One region of the Enterobacter hormaechei subsp. xiangfangensis genome, then DNA from elsewhere that is predicted to be linked to it. Evidence: predicted binding sites of a transcription regulator. Region 1 holds the regulator's gene; the other holds the start of a gene.
The links. Region 1 encodes LexA, which represses DNA repair genes until DNA is damaged. Its sites were predicted from a motif close to TNCTGTATGTACATACAGNA; they were not measured.

Region 1 (6,638 bases):
GCCGACCGTTTATCGGGCGCTGGATTTTCTGCTGGAGCAAGGGTTTGTGCATAAAGTGGAATCAACAAACAGCTATGTGCTGTGCCATCTTTTTGACCAGCCAACTCACACGTCCGCCATGTTTATCTGCGATCGCTGTGGTGTGGTGAAGGAAGAGTGTGCGGAAGGTGTGGAAGATATTATGCATACGCTGGCAGCCAGAATGGGCTTTGCGCTGCGCCATAATGTGATTGAAGCCCACGGCTTATGTTCTGCCTGCGTGGAGGTGGAGTCATGCCGTCATCAGGATGACTGTCAGCACGATCACTCTATCCTGGTGAAGAAAAAGCCGCGTTAAAGCCAAAGAAAAAGGCGGCTCAGGGCCGCCCTTGGGGATAGTACCGGTTACCAGCGGTAGTCGTTACGGGTTTCCCAGTCTTTGACTTCGTTTTCCGCCTGATCTTTTTCGTAACCGTAGCGCTCCTGGATTTTACCTACCAGCTGATCGCGCTTACCTTCAATGACGGTCATATCGTCATCTGTCAGCTTACCCCACTGTTCTTTCGCTTTACCTTTGAATTGCTTCCAGTTGCCGCCGATTTCGTCTTTATTCATAATCGTGTCCTCGTGTTAAGCGTCTATGAGTATCGCCCGCTACGTTCTTTTCTGCTGGACGTGATTATTATTGTAGTTAAGGATTCGGTAGTTGTTTTTATATTCGGAATCTTTAACCGTTACGATATATCGTGCGGGGCTGGAAACCAGGTATTGTTTCGCCAGTGACGATGCCAGATAACGGCCAGCGAAAGGCCACGCAGTGAGAGAAACACCGCCAGCGCCAGCCACAGACCATGATTGCCGAGATACGGCAGGGTCAGCAGCGTCAGGCCAAACCCCGCCGCCGCGACGGCCATGCTGTTGCGCATCTCCGCCCCTCGCGTCGCACCAATAAACATGCCGTCCAGCAAATAGCACCACACACCCACCACCGGTAATACTACCTGCCAGAGGATGTAGCGATCGGCCAGCTCACGTAGCGCGGGCAACGAGGTGAGTAGCGCGACAATATGCTCACCAAAACAGGCGTATACCAGAGCAAAGGCCAGCGCCACCAGGCCCGCCTGACGACAGGCAGCACGCCAGACCTCACGTAACTGGCCGCTTTCACGCGCGCCATAGGCCTGCCCTGAATGCGCCTCGACGGCGTAAGCAAAACCATCCAGCGCGTAAGCGGTAAAGGTCAGTAACGTCATGAGCACTGCGTTGACTGCGACGATTTCAGGCCCAAGACGCGCACCAAAAACGGTTAAGGCGCCAAAGCAGAGTTGCAGCAGGAGCGAACGGAGCATGATGTCGCGATTAAGCGCCAGCAGCTTACGAATGTTGCCGCGCCAGGCCGATTTCAGCAGATCCAGGGTGATACCGCGCATCGCCAGTACGCGCCAGACCATTCCCAAACCAATTAGCAGCGTACCGTACTCGGCAATCGCCGTGGCCAGCGCCGCGCCCCGGACGTTCATGTGCAGCCCCATCACCAGCCACAGATCGAGCATAATGTTAAGCAGGTTGCCTACCACCAGCAGGATCACCGGCGCGCGGGCGTACTGCACGCCCAACAGCCAGCCCAGCAGGACCAGGTTTGCCAGTGAAGCGGGCGCGCTGAGCCAGCGAATTTCGAGGAACCGCCGGGCCTGTTCCAGTACGGCATCGCTGCCGCCCACAATATGGAGCGCAAAATCAATCAGCGGCGTACGCAACAGAACGATTAACGCGCCAGCACCGAACGCCAGAATGAGCGGCTGAACCAGCGCACGCGCCAGACGCAGGGGATCTTTTGCACCATACGCCTGGGCCGTCAGGCCCGTCGTACTCATGCGCAGAAAAAGCAGCAGCATAAAGAGAAAGCTGGTCGCCGTTGCGCCGATCGCGACGCCGCCGAGATAAATCGGCGAATCGAGATGCCCGATAACCGCCGTATCCACCAGCCCAAGCAGAGGAACGGTAATATTGGAAAAAATCATCGGTAGCGCAAGACGCCACAACGCCTTATCGGCAGAAGTTAGCAATGCCATGGAAATTACCGGAATCAGAAAACAGGCCAGGCTGTAGAGGAACTACAGCCTGTCAGGAAGAGATTACAGCCATTCACCGTTGCGGATAACGCCGACCGCCAGTCCTTCAATAGAGAAGCTCTGCTCGCGGAGATCCACCACAATCGGGGAGAATTCATTGTTTTCAGGCAGAAGCTGCACGGTATTGCCTTGTTTCTTCAGGCGCTTAACCGTCACTTCATCATCAATGCGCGCCACCACGACTTGCCCGTTACGCACGTCCTGCGTTTTGTGTACCGCCAGCAGATCGCCATCCAGAATACCGATATCTTTCATGGACATTCCGCTAACGCGCAGCAGGAAATCGGCGCTCGGCTTGAACATGCCTGGATCAACCTGATAGTGCCCTTCGATGTGCTGCTGCGCCAGCAGAGGTTCACCTGCCGCTACGCGACCCACCAGCGGAATACCGCTCTCTTCTTCCACCAGCAGACGAATACCGCGTGAGGCGCCGGAAACAATCTCAATCACGCCCTTACGCGCCAGCGCTTTAAGGTGCTCTTCGGCAGCATTAGGAGAACGGAAGCCCAGACGCTGCGCAATTTCTGCACGCGTGGGTGGCATACCCGTCTGGCCGATATGATCCCGAATGAGATCAAACACCTCTTGCTGCCTGGTCGTTAACGCTTTCATACCGCCCCCTGGGTGTATATACAGTTATGCTGTGAGTATATACAGTCAAAGGCGATTTTGGAACCAAAAACTGCACAAAAAACCAGGGACTTAATTATTCCTCGAGGCTCATCGGAAATGCGACCAAAGCAGCGTGACCCAGGTGATCGCCGCAGTGATAATCGCCAGCAGTACGGCAGCGGAACCCATGTCTTTCGCCCGGCCAGACAATTCATGGAATTCCGACCCGATTCGGTCAACAACGGCCTCAATAGCGCTATTAAGAATTTCCACTATCATCACCAGAAAGACAGATCCGATGAGCAGTACGCGGGTGATAGCATCAACATCAAGGAAGCAGGCGATGACAACGGCAACGATTGCAGCAACCGCCTCCTGGCGGAAAGCGGCTTCATTAACCCATGCAGCGCGGAAACCTTTCCATGAATAACCGGCAGCTTTAATGATTCGAGTTAACCCAGTGGTATTATTGGCCATTAAAAGAACCTTTTATGATAAATAGCGTCTGTAACTAAAGCCGCAGCGCGTTTTGCTGCAACCTGAAGTATGACGGGTAACAACAGAAATTTTGCGCGCTTTCTGTTATCCTTGCGCCGCAATTGCATTATTAACCAGAGGCTTTACATCGTTTATGTCCGGCTGGCCACGAATTTACTACAAATTACTTAATTTACCATTAAGCGTCCTGGTAAAAAGTAAGTCTATCCCAGCAGAACCTGCGCTGGAATTAGGGCTCGATACGTCGCGCCCTATTATGTACGTTTTGCCTTATAACTCGAAGGCAGACCTGCTGACGCTTCGCGCTCAATGTCTGGCGCACGATTTACCTGACCCACTTGAACCGCTGGAAGTCGACGGTACGCTGCTGCCACGCTACGTGTTCATCCATGGCGGGCCGCGCGTGTTCACCTATTACACGCCGAAAGAAGAGTCCATTAAGCTGTTCCATGATTACCTCGATCTGCACCGCAGCAACCCCGATCTGGACGTGCAGATGGTGCCGGTGTCGGTGATGTTTGGCCGTCGTCCGGGGCGCGAAAAAGGGGAAGAGAACCCGCCGCTGCGTATGCTCAACGGCATTCAGAAGTTTTTCGCCGTCTCCTGGCTGGGACGCGACAGTTTTGTCCGCTTCTCACCTTCCGTTTCACTGCGCCGCATGGCGGATGAACACGGCACTGACAAAATCATTGCGCAAAAGCTGGCGCGCGTTGCGCGTATGCACTTTGCACGTCAGCGTCTGGCGGCCGTTGGACCACGTCTCCCGGCACGTCAGGATCTGTTCAACAAGCTGCTGGCTTCCAAAGCGATTGCCCGTGCCGTAGAAGACGAAGCGCGCAGCAAGAAAATTTCGCACGAGAAAGCGCAGCAGAACGCAATCGCGCTGATGGAAGAGATCGCCGCGAACTTCTCCTACGAGATGATTCGCCTCTCTGACCGTATCCTCGGCTTCACGTGGAACCGCCTCTATCAGGGGATTAACGTCCACAACGCCGAACGCGTGCGTCAGTTAGCGCACGACGGCCACGAGATTGTCTATGTGCCCTGCCACCGCAGCCACATGGACTACTTGTTGCTCTCTTACGTGCTCTATCACCAGGGGTTGGTGCCACCGCATATTGCTGCCGGTATCAACCTGAACTTCTGGCCAGCAGGCCCGATTTTCCGCCGTCTGGGTGCGTTCTTCATTCGTCGTACCTTTAAAGGTAACAAGCTTTACTCCACCGTCTTCAGGGAGTATCTGGGCGAGCTGTTCAGCCGCGGTTATTCTGTGGAGTACTTTGTTGAAGGCGGTCGCTCGCGTACCGGTCGTCTGCTCGATCCAAAGACCGGCACGCTGTCGATGACCATTCAGGCCATGCTGCGTGGCGGTACCCGTCCTATCACGCTGGTGCCGATTTACATCGGTTATGAACACGTGATGGAAGTGGGCACCTACGCGAAAGAGCTGCGCGGTGCGACTAAAGAGAAAGAGAGTCTGCCGCAGATGCTGCGTGGGCTGAGTAAATTGCGCAACCTCGGCCAGGGATACGTGAACTTTGGCGAGCCCCTGCCGCTGATGACATATCTGAACCATCATGTTCCGGAGTGGCGCGAGTCTATCGATCCTATCGAAGCGGTACGTCCGGCCTGGCTGACGCCAACGGTCAACGGCATTGCATCCGAGCTGATGGTACGCATCAACAATGCTGGTGCGGCAAACGCCATGAACCTGTGTTGTACTGCGCTTCTGGCCTCTCGCCAGCGTTCACTGACCCGCGAACAGCTGACCGAGCAGATTGACTGCTACCTGGATATCATGCGCAACGTGCCGTATTCCGTGGATTCGACCGTGCCGTCTGCCACCGCCAGCGAGCTGATCGATCACGCGTTGCAGATGAACAAGTTCGAAGTCGAGAAAGATACGATTGGTGACATCATCATTCTGCCGCGCGAGCAGGCCGTGCTGATGACCTACTACCGTAATAACATCACGCACATGCTGATGCTGCCGTCGCTGATGGCGGCCATTATTACCCAGCACCGCCGTATTTCGCGTCAGGAGCTGCTGCGCCATATTCAGGCCATCTACCCGATGCTGAAAGCGGAGCTGTTCCTGCGCTGGAGTAAGGATGAACTGGCGGCAGAGCTCGATAAAATGACGGCAGAGATGCATCGTCAGGGGCTGATTACCATCAGTGATGATGAACTGCATATCAATCCGTCACGTTCACGTACCTTGCAGCTCCTGGCTTCCGGTGCGCGTGAGACGTTGCAGCGCTACGCCATTACCTTCTGGTTGCTGAGTGCAAATCCGTCCATCAACCGCGGTACGCTGGAAAAAGAGAGCCGGACGCTGGCCCAGCGCCTCTCCGTTCTGCATGGCATTAACGCCCCGGAATTCTTCGACAAAGCGGTATTCAGCTCCCTGGTGCTGACGCTGCGCGACGAAGGGTACATTAGCGATACGGGCGATGCCGAGCCGGAAGAGACGATGAAGGTTTACCAGATGCTGGCAGAGCTGATTACCGCGGATGTGCGTTTAACGATTGAGAGTTCGACGCAGGGCGAATGATGCTAAAGCCGGGTGACGCTAACGCTTACCCGGCCTACATGTTCCGCTAAATCGTAGGCCGGGTAAGGCGAAGCCGCCACCCGGCTTTTTTATGACCAGTAACTCATCGCCAGGCCCAGAAACAGCACCAGCCCGACGTAGTTATTATTCAGAAACGCTTTAAAGCAGGCTTCACGCTCGCGCTTCGCGATCAGCTTCTGCTGATACGCAAACAGCAGCCCCGCCACCAGTACGGACCAGTAAAACTCCCAGTTCAGCCCGTTCAGGCGACCAATCGCCACCATCAGCGCCAGCACCGCCACCTGTAATATGCCGATGATCAGCTTGTCGTGACGACCAAACAGGATCGCCGTCGATTTGATGCCAATCTTGAGATCGTCATCGCGATCGACCATCGCGTATTGGGTATCGTACGCAACGGCCCAGAGAATATTCGCCAGGAACATCAGCCAGCAGCTGAGCGGAACGGACTCGCTGACCGCGGCAAACGCCATGGGAATCGACCAGCCAAATGCCGCACCCAATACCACCTGCGGCAGATGGGTGTATCGCTTCATGAACGGGTAAACCCAGGCCAGCGCCAGAGCCGCAACGGACAGTAGAATGGTCATGGTGTTAAGGGTTAACACCAGCATGAAAGAGAGAAGCACCAGCACCACAAACAGAATGCGCGCCTCTTTCCCGGTCACCTGACCGCTCGGCAGAGGACGATTCGCGGTGCGCTTAACATGTCCATCAAATTTCCGGTCAGCATAGTCGTTGACCACACAGCCCGCAGCGCGCATCAGCCAGACGCCCGCCACAAATACCGCCAGGATCCACAGCGGCGGCACGCCCGGCGTGGCAACCCACAGCGCCCATAA
Region 2 (6,638 bases), 650 kb from region 1:
ATAACGACAGCATCAGCAAAACGCTGCTGGTGGTGCTGGTACTGTGTCTGGTTTGTTCCATTGTCGTGGCCGGTTCTGCCGTAGGGTTAAAACCTCTCCAGCAGGAACAACGAGCGCTGGATAAACAGCGTAACATCCTGGCCGTGGCTGGACTGATACAGGAAGGCATGACGAAGGATGACGTCGCAGCGGTGTTTGCCGAACGTATTACCGCACGGCTGGTGGATTTAAAAACCGGGGAGTTAATGGATAAAGACCCGGCGAAATACAACCAGGCGCTGGCGCTAAAAGATCCGCAAATGAGCACCACGCTTGACGCCTCGCAGGATCCGGCAGGCATTAAGCGCCGCAGCAATGTCGCGGAGATTTACCTCGTCCGTGACGAGCAAAAACGCATTCAGAAAATCGTGTTGCCCATCTATGGCAACGGTTTATGGTCAATGATGTACGCCTTTGTGGCGCTGGATACCGACGGCCGTACGGTTAAAGGCATTACTTATTACGATCAGGGCGAAACGCCGGGGCTGGGGGGCGAAGTTGAGAACCCTAATTGGCGGGCACAGTTTGTTGGTAAAAAAGTGCTCGACGACAACGGCCAGCCTGCGCTGAAGGTGGTAAAAGGGGGCGCGCGTCCCGGCGATGAATTTGCCGTTGATGGCCTTTCCGGCGCCACGCTCACCTCAAACGGTGTGCAGCACAGCTTTGATTTCTGGATGGGTGAACTGGGCTTTGGTCCCTTCCTGAAGAATGTACGTGAAGGAGCGCTGAATAATGGCTGATACGGGTGAACTGAAAGAAGTTAAAAAGGTGCTGATTGGCCCGCTGTTAGCCAATAACCCGATAACGCTTCAGGTGCTGGGGGTGTGCTCGGCGCTGGCGGTCACCACCAAGCTGGAAACGGCGGTGGTCATGACGCTGGCGGTAACGCTGGTGACAGCTTTTTCCAGCATGTTTATCTCAATGATCCGCCACCACATACCCAACAGCGTAAGGATCATCGTGCAGATGGCGATCATCGCCTCGCTGGTGATCGTGGTCGATCAGCTCCTGCGCGCCTTCGCCTATGAAACCTCGAAGCAGCTTTCGGTGTTTGTCGGCCTGATTATCACCAACTGTATCGTGATGGGGCGTGCTGAAGCCTATGCGATGAAAATGCCGCCGCTGGCGAGCTTTATGGACGGTATCGGCAACGGCCTGGGTTACGGCGTAATCCTGTTGACGGTTGGTTTCCTGCGCGAACTTATTGGCAGCGGCAAGCTGTTTGGCATTCCGGTGCTGGATACGGTACAGAACGGCGGCTGGTATCTGCCGAACGGCCTGTTCCTGCTGGCCCCAAGCGCATTTTTCATTATCGGTTTGCTGATCTGGCTGATTCGTACGTTGAAGCCTGAACAGCAGGAAAAGGAGTAACCGACAATGGCTCATTACCTGAGTTTATTTGTGCGCGCGGTGTTTGTTGAAAACATGGCGCTCGCTTTCTTCCTGGGCATGTGTACGTTCCTTGCCGTTTCTAAAAAGGTATCGACGGCATTTGGTCTGGGCGTGGCAGTTACCGTTGTGCTGGGGCTTTCCGTTCCGATTAACAACCTGGTATTCAACTTCGTGCTGCGCGATGGCGCGCTGGTGGAGGGGGTTGATCTTAGCTTCCTGAACTTCATCACCTTTATCGGAGTGATTGCGGCGCTTGTTCAGATCCTGGAGATGATCCTCGATAAATACTTCCCGTCGCTGTACAACGCGCTGGGGATCTTCCTGCCGCTGATCGCCGTGAACTGCGCCATTTTTGGCGGTGTTTCCTTTATGGTTCAGCGTGATTACAACTTCAGTGAATCGGTTGTGTATGGCTTCGGTTCCGGTATCGGCTGGATGCTGGCGATTGTTACCATGGCGGGGATCCGTGAAAAAATGAAATATGCCAACGTACCTGCGGGGCTTCGTGGCTTAGGGATCACCTTTATCACCACCGGCCTGATGGCGTTGGGCTTTATGTCCTTCTCCGGTGTGCAGCTATAAGGGCTAACAAATGGAAATTATTCTTGGCGTGGTGATGTTCACGCTGATAGTACTGGTGCTGTCAGGGCTGATCCTGGCGGCGCGTGCGAAGCTGGTCAATTCCGGGGATGTGATCATTGATATCAATGACGATCCGCAGAATCAGATCCGTACCCCGGCAGGGGATAAGCTGCTTAACACGCTCTCCGGCAACGGGATTTTTGTCTCGTCTGCCTGTGGCGGCGGTGGCTCCTGTGGCCAGTGCCGTGTGACGGTGAAAGAGGGCGGCGGTGATATTCTGCCAACGGAACTGTCCCATATTACGAAGCGTGAAGCGAAAGAGGGATGCCGTCTGGCGTGTCAGGTCGCTGTGCGCCAGAACATGAAGATTGAGCTGCCGGAGGAGATCTTCGGCGTGAAAAAATGGGAGTGCGAAGTTATCTCTAACGATAACAAAGCCACGTTCATTAAAGAGCTCAAGCTGCGTGTCCCTGAAGGGGAGAGCGTCCCGTTCCGTGCGGGTGGGTATATCCAGATTGAATGTCCGGCACACACCGTCGCGTATGCTGACTTCGACGTGCCCGAAGAGTACCGGGCCGACTGGGATAAATTTAACCTCTTCCGCTTCGTTTCCGAGGTAAAAGAGCCCGCGCTCCGCGCCTATTCCATGGCTAACTACCCGGAAGAGAAGGGCATTATTATGCTCAACGTGCGTATCGCCACGCCGCCACCGAATGTGCCTGATGCCCCCCCTGGCGTCATGTCATCCTATATCTGGTCCCTCAAGCCTGGCGACAAAGTGACGATTTCCGGCCCGTTCGGCGAATTCTTTGCCAAAGATACTGACGCGGAGATGGTCTTTATCGGCGGCGGAGCGGGTATGGCGCCGATGCGTTCGCATATCTTTGACCAGCTCAAACGACTTGGCAGCAAGCGCAAGATCAGCTTCTGGTACGGAGCGCGTTCACTGCGCGAAATGTTCTATGACGATGAGTTTGAACAACTGGCACGTGATAACCCTAACTTTACCTTCCATGTGGCGTTATCCGATCCGCAGCCGGAAGATAACTGGACAGGCTATACGGGCTTCATCCACAACGTGCTGTATGAAAATTACCTCAAACAGCACCCGGCACCGGAAGACTGCGAGTTCTATATGTGTGGTCCACCAATGATGAACGCGGCCGTGATTAAGATGCTAAAAGATCTTGGCGTGGAAGATGAGAACATCATGCTCGATGATTTCGGAGGCTGATTATGCTGACCTTTCTGGCGACCTTTGCGGTGTTTGTGCTGGTGATCTTCGGCATGTCCTTAGGCTGGATCATCAAGCGTAAAAGCATTCAGGGCAGTTGCGGAGGCATCTCTTCCATCGGAATGGAAAAAGTGTGCGATTGTCCGGAACCGTGCGATGCGCGGAAAAAGCGGATGGCTCGCGAGCAGCAACGCATTATTTAGTCTTCCTGGTCGGGTAAGGCAACGCCGCCACCCGACAATTCCCATGCACACTTCTCAACCCTCATTTGTTTACTGTATACTTATCCAGTAACGAGTGAGGGCTTACTATGCGCAAAATAATCCACGTCGATATGGACTGCTTTTTTGCCGCAGTGGAGATGCGTGACAACCCGGCGCTGCGGGATATTCCCATTGCCATTGGCGGCAGCCGGGTACAGCGCGGTGTCATCAGCACCGCCAACTATCCTGCTCGCAAATACGGCGTGCGCAGCGCCATGCCGACAGCGATGGCGCTGAAACTGTGCCCGCATCTCACTCTTTTGCCCGGACGTTTTGATGCCTATAAAGAAGCATCGAGCCACATTCGGGAGATCTTTTCCCGCTACACCTCACTGATTGAACCGTTATCGCTGGATGAAGCCTATCTGGATGTCACCCACAGCGTGCACTGCCACGGCTCCGCCACCCTGATGGCGCAGGAGATCCGCCAGACTATTTTCAACGAGCTGAACCTGACGGCATCGGCGGGTGTCGCGCCGGTCAAATTTCTCGCCAAAATCGCCTCCGATTTAAATAAGCCCAACGGCCAGTACGTTATCACTCCGGAAGAAGTTTCGGCGTTTTTAAAGACGCTGCCGCTCAGCAAAATCCCCGGAGTGGGCAAAGTCTCCGCCGCGAAGCTGGAAAGTATGGGGCTACGCACCTGCGAAGACGTTCAGCGCAGCGATCTGGCGCTGCTGCTTAAGCGTTTTGGCAAGTTTGGCCGCGTACTGTGGGAACGCAGTCAGGGCATTGATGACCGGGATGTGAACAACGAACGGCTGCGTAAATCGGTCGGCGTTGAACGCACGCTGAGTGAAGATATCCATGACTGGACCGAATGTGAAACCATTATTACGGAACAACTCTATCCTGAACTTGAACGACGCTTACTGAAGGTCAAACCGGATCTGCTTATTGCCCGGCAGGGCATCAAACTGAAATTTAACGATTTTCAGCAAACGACGCAGGAACACGTCTGGCCACGCCTCAACAAAGAGGATCTTATCGCGACGGCAAAAAAGGCATGGGAAGAACGGCGGGGCGGGCGAGGGGTGAGGCTGGTGGGGCTGCACGTCACCTTGCTGGATCCGCAGCTGGAGCGTCAGCTGGTGTTGGGACTGTAGATTACGCTAATTGTAGGCCCGGTAAGCGTAGCGCCACCGGGCAACAGACGGCGAATTACTTCGCAGGGATTGCTTTCAGCAGCTCAGTCAGCAGCGTCCAGTAGTGACCGACGCTTTCAATATGAACCTGCTCATCCGGGGAGTGTGGCCCGGTGATGGTCGGCCCAATGGAGACCATGTCCATATCCGGATACGGTTTCTTGAACAGACCACACTCCAGACCCGCGTGAATAACCTGAATGTTCGGGGTGCTGTTGAACAGTCGCTGATAAGTTTCACGCACCAGTGCCATGACCGGAGAACTTGCATCCGGCTGCCAGCCCGGGTAGCTGCCTTTTGCAGACGTTTTCGCGCCCGCCAGGGTACCCAGAGATTCCAGCATGCTCACAACGTACTCTTTACCGCTGTCGATCAGGGAACGGATCAGGCAGATGATCTCTGCGCTGTCGTCACCCATGGTCACCACGCCCACGTTCAGGGAGGTTTCCACCACGCCTTTCGCCACGTCAGAGTTGCGAATAACGCCGTTTGGCGTTGCGTTCAGCAGCTGGACGAACGTGTCACGAGACTGTGCGGTCAGCGCGGCTTTATCCGTCGTAACGGACTCCAGCACCACCGTCAGGTTTTTCTCTTTTGCAGACAGTTCGTTTTTCAGGATCTCCAGATACACGCTGGAGAGTTTTTTCAGTTCGTCCGCTTTCGACGCAGGCACTGCCAAGGTAGCGAAGGCTTCGCGAGGGATCGCGTTACGCAGAGTACCGCCGTTGAAGTCCACCAGACGCAGATCCAGTTCAGCGGCATGGCCCGCCAGGAAACGCGCCAGCAGTTTGTTGGCGTTGCCCAGGCCCAGGTGAATATCACCGCCGGAGTGACCGCCTTTCAGCCCTTTCAGCGTCAGCTTAAAGGTCTCGAATCCAGCAGGGATCGCTTCGCGGAACAGCGGCAGGGTAGAGATGAAATCGATCCCGCCCGCGCAGCCCATGTAGATCTCACCTTCTTCTTCGGAGTCGGTGTTGATCAGAATGTCCGCTTGCAGCCAGTTTGCCTGGAGACCGAACGCGCCATCCATGCCCGCTTCTTCAGTCATGGTCAGCAGCACTTCCAGCGGACCGTGTTCAACGCTGTCGTCAGCCAGCACGGCCAGCGCGGAAGCCATACCAATGCCGTTATCTGCGCCCAGGGTCGTGCCCCGCGCCTTCACCCACTCGCCGTCGATGTACGGCTGAATCGGGTCTTTTGTGAAGTCGTGAACGGTGTCGTTGTTTTTCTGCGGAACCATGTCCAGGTGCGCCTGCAATACCACTGGCTTACGGTTTTCCATACCTGCGGTGGCAGGTTTGCGGATAAGAATATTGCCAACCTGGTCGCGTTCAGCGTGCAGACCTTTTTCCTTTGCCCAGCCCATAATATGTTCGGCAAGCTGTTCTTCGTGATAGGAAGGGTGCGGAATGGAGCAGATTTTGGCAAAAATATCCCACAGCGGCTGTGGAGATAATTGAGACAGTTCAGACACGATAGGTCTCCTTGTCGTTGCGCTGCAAAACAATGTTGCAGGTCACAGGGTTAGCAGGTTAATCGTTACCACAAGTCAGGCTTGCGAGATGCAACTGAGAATACCACTTTCTCCCGTGGCTGGTAGCATTAAGCATGTAAAAACTCAGGCTCATGGCGCGTAACACTGGTTTTTAGTGCGTCAGATCTCTATAATCTCGCGCAACCTGGTTCACCCTCATTTTTTTTAAGCCGTATATAAACAGGCTGGGACACTTCACATGAGCGAAAAATACGTCGTCACCTGGGACATGTTGCAGATTCACGCACGCAAACTGGCTGCGCGTCTGATGCCTTCCGAACAGTGGAAAGGCATTATTGCCGTCAGCCGTGGCGGTCTGGTACCGGGGGCGCTGCTGGCACGTGAGCTGGGTATTCGTCATGTCGATACCGTATGTATCTCCAGCTACGATCACGACAACCAGCGCGAACTGAAAGTGCTGAAACGCGCGGAAGGCGACGGTGAAGGCT

Region 2: the regulator LexA is predicted to act here: its motif matches at 3,521-3,540, upstream of dinB (DNA polymerase IV).

What each region holds. Positions count from the first base shown of each region.
Region 1 is NZ_CP017183.1:311,936-318,573, reverse strand. Features, by position in the region: gene zur (zinc uptake transcriptional repressor Zur) at 1-337, shown strand, start outside; gene BFV63_RS01525 (CsbD family protein) at 385-594, opposite strand; gene dinF (MATE family efflux transporter DinF) at 714-2,051, opposite strand; gene lexA (transcriptional repressor LexA) at 2,115-2,723, opposite strand; gene BFV63_RS01510 (diacylglycerol kinase) at 2,832-3,200, opposite strand; gene plsB (glycerol-3-phosphate 1-O-acyltransferase PlsB) at 3,355-5,775, shown strand; gene ubiA (4-hydroxybenzoate octaprenyltransferase) at 5,865-6,638, opposite strand, start outside.
Region 2 is NZ_CP017183.1:958,255-964,892, forward strand. Features, by position in the region: gene BFV63_RS04450 (Na(+)-translocating NADH-quinone reductase subunit C) at 1-779, shown strand, start outside; gene BFV63_RS04455 (NADH:ubiquinone reductase (Na(+)-transporting) subunit D) at 772-1,410, shown strand; gene nqrE (NADH:ubiquinone reductase (Na(+)-transporting) subunit E) at 1,417-2,013, shown strand; gene nqrF (NADH:ubiquinone reductase (Na(+)-transporting) subunit F) at 2,024-3,247, shown strand; gene nqrM ((Na+)-NQR maturation NqrM) at 3,250-3,450, shown strand; gene dinB (DNA polymerase IV) at 3,558-4,616, shown strand; gene pepD (cytosol nonspecific dipeptidase) at 4,672-6,129, opposite strand; gene gpt (xanthine phosphoribosyltransferase) at 6,389-6,638, shown strand, end outside.